One region of the Streptomyces sp. NPDC088747 genome, then DNA from elsewhere that is predicted to be linked to it. Evidence: riboswitches for the same ligand, from Rfam matches in the RefSeq annotation. Region 1 holds a riboswitch; each other region holds the start of a gene.
The links. A riboswitch is a leader RNA that binds a small molecule or an ion and turns the genes downstream of it on or off. The one in region 1 is predicted to bind thiamine pyrophosphate.

Region 1 (2,257 bases):
ACGCTGCTCTGCGCGATCGAGAAGAGCAGCAGCAGGGGCAGCGCCGCGCCGGCGTAGGCCAGGACCAGCGTGTTGACGACCGAGGCGATGTGGTCGCGGCCGATGCGGATGCCCGCGCGGTACAGGCCGCGCCAGCCCATCGCCGGATTCGCCTCGTGCAGTTCCCAGACCGCGGAGGTCTGCGTCACCGTCACGTCGTCGAGCACACCGAGCGAGCCGATGATGACGCCCGCGAGCAGCAGGCCGCTCATGTCGATGGACGGATACAGGCCGTGGATCAGGCCGGTGTTGTCGTCCGTGTTCCCGGTGAGCGACGCCCAGTCGATGAAGACGGAGCCGAGCAGCCCGATCAGGATCAGCGAGAGCAGGGTGCCGATCACCGCCACCGAGGTCCGGGCCGACAGGCCGTGGCACATGTAGAGCGCGATCAGCATGATGGCGCTCGATCCGACTACCGCGACGACCAGAGGGTTCGAGCCCTGCAGGATCGCGGGCAGGATGAAGAACGTCAGGATCATGAAGCTGACGGCCAGCGCGACCAGCGCCATGACGCCGCGCATCCGTCCCACGACCACGACGACCAGGGCGAAGATCCCGGCGAGCACCGTCATCGGGATCCTGCGGTTCACGTCGCTGACGGAGTACTGCAGATCCTTGGGCGCGGAGGGCTCGTAGGCGACCACGACCTTCTCGCCCTCCTCCAACTGGCGTGACTGGTCCGGCTGGACGATCTCCGTGAACGTACGGCCCTTGTCGTTGCCGGTGTCGACCCGGATCGTCGCCTTCTTGCAGTCGCCCGTCGCCTGCTGCTGCGCGGAGGAACCCTCGGCGGTGGAGGTGTCGCCGGTCGGGGTCTCCCCCGAGGCGTTCACCGAATCGCAGTCCACCTTGTCGATCTTGGTGACCGTCGCCTGCTGGGTCTGCCGGTCGAAACCGACGCCGGTGCGCTCGTGCCCGGGTGCGCCGCCCGGCCAGAGCACCACGAGGCCCACGACGACCGCTACGGCGAAGGGGATCAGCACCGCGGCGATGACCTTGCGCAGGTGCTTGGAGACGGGGGCGGCGGGGCCATGGCTGTGGCTGTGCCCATGACCGTGGCCGTCGCCGCCCTGCCCGCCACCGGATCCCTGGCCCCCGCCCGGACCGTGTCCGTGGCCGTCGCCGGGGCCCTGTCCGTGCGGCGGTTCGGACGGCGGAATAGGAGGCTGCTGCATCGTGGTCACCGACCGATCATCGCAAGAACGCACGGGGCCCACTGTTCAGCGCGCCCGATGGGACGCTAGCGTGGAGGCACCTTTGCACACGCGGGAGCTCGGAGCACCGGGCTGAGAGGGCGCTGACCTTCGTCGTAGCGATGTTTCACATGAAACATCGGCAGACGGAAGCCGCTGCGTCGACCGCCGAACCTGTTACCGGGTAATGCCGGCGTAGGGAGTAGGTCTCATGACCAACAAGGACGTATCAGGCACGCCTGCCTCCGGCCAGACGGACGGGACATCCACGTCACCGAACGGCGAAGTCCCGTCAGCCAACGGCGAAGTCCTCTCGACAAACGGCGAAGTCCCCTCAGCCGACGGCGAGGCCGGGCGGTCCATCGGCTGGCACAAGGCGTACGCCGGAGGCTCGCGCCCCGATCTGCGGGTGCCGGTCCGTCAGGTCCACCTCACCAACGGCCAGTCCGTCACGCTGTACGACACCTCCGGCCCGTACACCGATCCGGCCGTCGACACCGACGTACGGCGGGGACTGGCGCCGCTGCGCGAGAACTGGATCATCGCCCGCGGTGACACCGAGGAGTACGCGGGCCGCCCGGTCCGCCCTGAGGACGACGGGATCAAGCACACCTCACCGCGCGGCGGCCTCCGCAACCTCGACGCGGTCTTCCCGGGCCGGCCGCGTCAGCCGCGCCGGGGCCGCTCCGGACAGGCCGTGACGCAGCTCGCGTACGCCCGGCGTGGCGAGATCACGCCCGAGATGGAGTTCGTGGCGGTCCGCGAGAACGTCGAGGCGGAGGTCGTACGCGAGGAGATCGCCGCCGGACGCGCGGTGATGCCCGTGAACGTCAACCACCCGGAGATCGAGCCGATGATCATCGGCAAGCGGTTCCTGGTGAAGGTCAACGCCAACATCGGCAACTCCGCGGTCACTTCCTCCATCGAGGAGGAGGTCGAGAAGATGACGTGGGCGACCCGCTGGGGCGCCGACACGGTCATGGACCTGTCCACCGGCCGCAACATCCACACCACCCGCGAATGGG
Region 2 (2,257 bases), on a different contig from region 1:
CGATCCTGGCCGGGTCCAGGGTCTCGGGGTCCTTGGCCTGCGGACCGAACTCCGTGAACTCGGCGGGCACCGCGGCGCCCTCGACCACCGGGTACACGAACATGTTCAGCGGCATGTCCTCCTGGAACCTCTTGGTGACCAGGAAGTCGATGAACGCCCGACCGCCCTTGGTGTTCTTGGCGTTGCTCAGCAGCCCGGCGTACTCGACCTGGCGGAAGCAGGTGCCGGCCGCGACACCGGTCGGCGCGGTCGTCGGCCTGGGGTCGGCGTAGATGACCTCGGCGGGCGGCGAGGAGGCGTACGAGACGACGAGCGGCCGGTCCGCCTTGGCCTTCTTGCCTCCCGCGGACCCGGAGAACTCCTCGTTGTAGGCCTGCTCCCAGCCGTCGACGACCTTGACGCCGTTGGCCTTGAGCTTCGTCCAGTAGTCCTGCCAGCCGTCGTCGCCGTACTTCGCCGCGGTCCCGAGCAGGAAGCCGAGACCGGGCGAGGACGTCGAGGCGTTCTCAGTGACCAGCAGGTCCTTGTACGCGGGCTTGACGAGGTCGGCGAAGGAGGCCGGCGGAGCGAGCTTGTGCTCGGTGAAGTAGGCCTTGTCGTAGTTGACGCAGATGTCGCCGGAGTCGATGGGCGTGACCCGGTGCTCGTCCCCGCCGACCCGGTACTCCGGGAGGATCCGGTCCGCGCCCTTGGCCTCGTACGACTGGAAGAGCCCGTTGTCGAGCGCGCGGGACAGCAGGGTGTTGTCGACGCCGAAGAACACGTCGCCCTGCGGGTTGTCCTTGGTGAGGATCGCCTTGTTGACGGCCTGCCCGGCGTCGCCGTCCTTGAGGACCTTGACCGTGTAGCCGGACTCCTTCTCGAAGGCGCTCAGCACGTCCTTGGAGTACGTGAAGGAGTCATGGCTGACGACAGTCACGGTCTTGGAGTCACCACCACTGCCCGAACCGGAGTCGGAGGAGCCGCACGCGGAGAGCGTGACGAGCCCCAGACCGGCAAGGCCGACGGCCGTGATCGTCCTCTTCTTGCTCACTGAATTCCTCCTGGGATGACCAGGAAGAGACGCGGCCCTGCCCGGGAACCCCTGAGGGATCCCGGGCAGGGCGCAACAGCTTGAGTATTGACCGAACTTCCTACCCAGAATGACCTGGGCAAGGTTCTGAGGGTCTGCGGCCCACCGGTGACCCGGCTGCCGCACTCTCAGCGCTGTGGCGCTCCCCTGTCGGAATATGAAGATATGAGATTTGCGGATGTACGCAGCCAGGTTACCGCTCGGTGGCCGCGAGCTGACCGCACGCCCCGTCGATCTCCTGACCACGGGTGTCCCGAACGGTGACCGGAACCCCGTGGGCGGCGATCGCCTCGACGAACGCCTTCTCGTCCTCGGGCCGCGAGGCGGTCCACTTCGAACCCGGCGTGGGGTTCAGCGGGATGAGGTTGACGTGCACCGGCTTGCCCTTGAGCATCCGGCCGAGGCGGTCGCCACGCCATGCCTGGTCGTTGATGTCCCTGATCAGCGCGTACTCGATGGAGAGCCGGCGCCCCGACCTGTCCGCGTACTCCCAGCCGGCGTCCAGCACCTCCCGCACGTTCCACCGCGTGTTCACGGGTACGAGGGTGTCGCGCAGTTCGTCGTCGGGGGCGTGCAGGGAGATGGCGAGGCGGCACTTGAAGCCCTCGTCGGAGAACCGGTTGATCGCCGGGACCAGCCCGACGGTCGACACGGTGATGCCCCGCTGCGAGAGCCCGAGGCCGTCGGGCTCGGGGTCGGTCAGCGCGCGGATCGCCCCGACCACCCTCTTGTAGTTGGCGAGCGGCTCGCCCATGCCCATGAAGACGATGTTGCTGAGCCGCGCCGGACCACCCGGGATCTCGCCGTCCCTGAGCGCCCGCATCCCGTCCACGATCTGGTGGACGATCTCGCCGGTGGACAGGTTCCGGTCGAGCCCGGCCTGCCCGGTGGCGCAGAACGGGCAGTTCATCCCGCAGCCGGCCTGCGAGCTGATGCACATGGTCACCCGGTCCGGGTACCGCATCAGCACGGACTCGACGAGCGTCCCGTCGAAGAGCCGCCACAGGGTCTTGCGGGTGGTCTCCTGGTCGGTCGACAGATGCCGCACGACCGTCATCAGCTCAGGAAGCAGCGCCTCCTGGAGCTTCCCGCGCGAGGCGGCCGGGATGTCCGTCCACTGCTCGGGATCGTGCGCGAACCGCGCGAAGTAGTGCTGCGAGAGCTGCTTGGCACGAAACGGCTTCT
Region 3 (2,257 bases), on a different contig from region 1:
CCGGGTAGGCCCTCGGTGCCCGGCAGCCGGATGGGTTCGGCGCCCGTGGCGATGACCAGGGCGTCGTACGGCACCGGGCCGGTGGCGGTGTCCAGTTCGTGGTCCCCGGGGCGGACGCCGAGCGCCTCGTTCCCGAGACGCAGTTCGATGCCCAGTGCCTCGAAGGAGATGTCGAAGGCGGAGCCCTCGGCCTTGCCGAGCAGCACGGCCTTGGACAGCGGTGGCCGGTCGTAGGGCTGGTGCGGTTCCGCGCCGATCAGTGTCACGTCGCCGGCGAAGCCCTGTTCACGCAGGGCGACCGCGGTCTGCACGCCCGCCATGCCGGCGCCCACGACGACGACCTGCCGTACCGCCCGCTCCTGAACCCGCGTCTTCTCGGTCACCTGATCACCATAGACAGCTGACAAGGAGTCAGTCAGGGGGCGTGCTCGGTGACCTGGTCCACAGCGCCCGCCCCGACCTGGCCCGCGTCGCCCTCGGCCGCCCGGACCTCCTCCACGACGCTGGTCCCGCTGCCGCGCCGCGACTCCCACTCCCAGGTCTCCTCCAGGCGTACGCGCCCGTCGGGCAGCTCCGTCACGCGGGAGACGCAGTGGCCCGAGGAGGTGTCGCCGTCGTGCTTCAGCTGAACGTAGCGGAAGTCGAGCCGGTCGCCCTCGCGGGTGCCGACGAGGTGGCCGCGTACGACGTCTCCGCCCGCGTAGTCGGCCCAGATCACGCCGTCCCGCTCGCGGTAGACGAAGCGGGTGCTGGTGCCCACCTGGCCGGGTGCCTGGTCGGCGACCGGGGACAGGACGAGGCCGTCGAGCGAACGGGCCATGGACGGAGGCTCCCTTACTGAGACATACGGCAGCGGGCTACGCTGGCCAACGTAAAGCACTCGCGGGAGCCCGGACGCACCGGGCTGAGAGGGAGGCTGGAGCGGCCTCCGACCGTACGAACCTGATCCGGGTCATGCCGGCGAAGGGAGGGGCTGGACGCCCATGTCGCGTACACCGTCGGACGCGTTCCACACATCTCACGAACCTCGCACATCTCACGCGCCTCACACGTCCCACGCGCACCGGACTTCGCGCACCGCGGACGTCCTGGTCGTCGGGGGCGGGATCATCGGCCTCGTGACGGCCTGGCGGGCCGCGCAGCGCGGGTTCACGACCGCTCTCGTCGATCCCGAGCCGGGCGGCGGCGCCGCGCAGGTCGCGGCCGGAATGCTCGCCGCGGTCACCGAACTGCACTACGGCGAGGAGACCCTGCTGGGCCTCAACCTCGCCTCCGCGCGCCGCTACCCGGACTTCGCCGCCGAGCTCACCGAGGCGACCGGCCAGGACCTCGGCTACCGCAGGTGCGGCACCCTGGCCGTCGCGCTGGACGCCGACGACCGCGCCCACCTGCGTGAACTGCACGCCCTGCAACGCCGGTCGGGGCTCGAATCGGAGTGGCTGAGCGGCCGTGAGTGCCGCCGTCTCGAACCGATGCTCGCGCCCGGCGTACGCGGTGGACTGCGCGTCGACGGCGACCACCAGGTCGATCCGCGCCGGCTCGCGAAGGCCCTGGTCACCGCATGCGAGCGCGCCGGGGTGGTGTTCCGCCGGACCTGGGCCGAACGGCTGACCGTCACGGCGGACCGGGCCACCGGGGTCACCACCGCGGACGGCACCGAACTGTCGGCGGGACAGGTGGTGCTGGCGGCGGGCAGCCTCAGTGGGCGCCTGGCGGGCGTTCCCGAGGCCGTACTGCCGCCCGTGCGCCCGGTGAAGGGGCAGGTGCTGCGGCTGACCGTGCCGAAGCCGTACGCGCCCTTCCTGAGCCGGACCGTGCGCGCCGTGGTGCGGGGCGGGCAGATCTACCTGGTGCCGCGCGAGAACGGCGAGCTCGTCGTCGGCGCGACCAGCGAGGAGCTGGGCTGGGACACCACGGTGACCGCGGGCGGCGTGTACGAGCTGCTGCGCGACGCCCATGAGCTGGTCCCCGGGATCACCGAGCTGCCGCTCACCGAGACCCGCGCAGGACTGCGCCCCGGGTCGCCGGACAACGCGCCGCTGCTCGGCCCGACCGAGCTCGACGGCCTCCTCCTCGCCACCGGGCACCACCGCAACGGCGTCCTGCTGACCCCGGTCACCGGCGACGCGCTGGCACACGCCCTGACCACCGGTGAACTCCCCGAGGTGGCACGCCCCTTCACTCCCCAGCGCTTCAGCCCGGCCCGTACGGAGCAGCCCGCATGAGCGTCCTCGTCAGTGTCCTCGTCAACGGGGAG

Region 2: it holds a riboswitch for thiamine pyrophosphate, as region 1 does, so the genes downstream of both, ACIP79_RS25155 (thiamine ABC transporter substrate binding subunit) here and thiC (phosphomethylpyrimidine synthase ThiC) in region 1, are expected to answer to the same signal.
Region 3: it holds a riboswitch for thiamine pyrophosphate, as region 1 does, so the genes downstream of both, thiO (glycine oxidase ThiO) here and thiC (phosphomethylpyrimidine synthase ThiC) in region 1, are expected to answer to the same signal.

What each region holds. Positions count from the first base shown of each region.
Region 1 is NZ_JBIVKZ010000002.1:577,631-579,887, forward strand. It holds gene ACIP79_RS07100 (YibE/F family protein) at 1-1,223, opposite strand, end outside; TPP riboswitch at 1,295-1,451, shown strand; gene thiC (phosphomethylpyrimidine synthase ThiC) at 1,444-2,257, shown strand, end outside.
Region 2 is NZ_JBIVKZ010000011.1:124,071-126,327, forward strand. It holds gene ACIP79_RS25155 (thiamine ABC transporter substrate binding subunit) at 1-1,033, opposite strand, end outside; TPP riboswitch at 1,113-1,231, opposite strand; gene rlmN (23S rRNA (adenine(2503)-C(2))-methyltransferase RlmN) at 1,266-2,257, opposite strand, start outside.
Region 3 is NZ_JBIVKZ010000005.1:132,757-135,013, forward strand. It holds gene ACIP79_RS13945 (NAD(P)/FAD-dependent oxidoreductase) at 1-320, opposite strand, end outside; gene ACIP79_RS13950 (hypothetical protein) at 416-820, opposite strand; TPP riboswitch at 873-986, shown strand; gene thiO (glycine oxidase ThiO) at 984-2,225, shown strand; gene thiS (sulfur carrier protein ThiS) at 2,222-2,257, shown strand, end outside.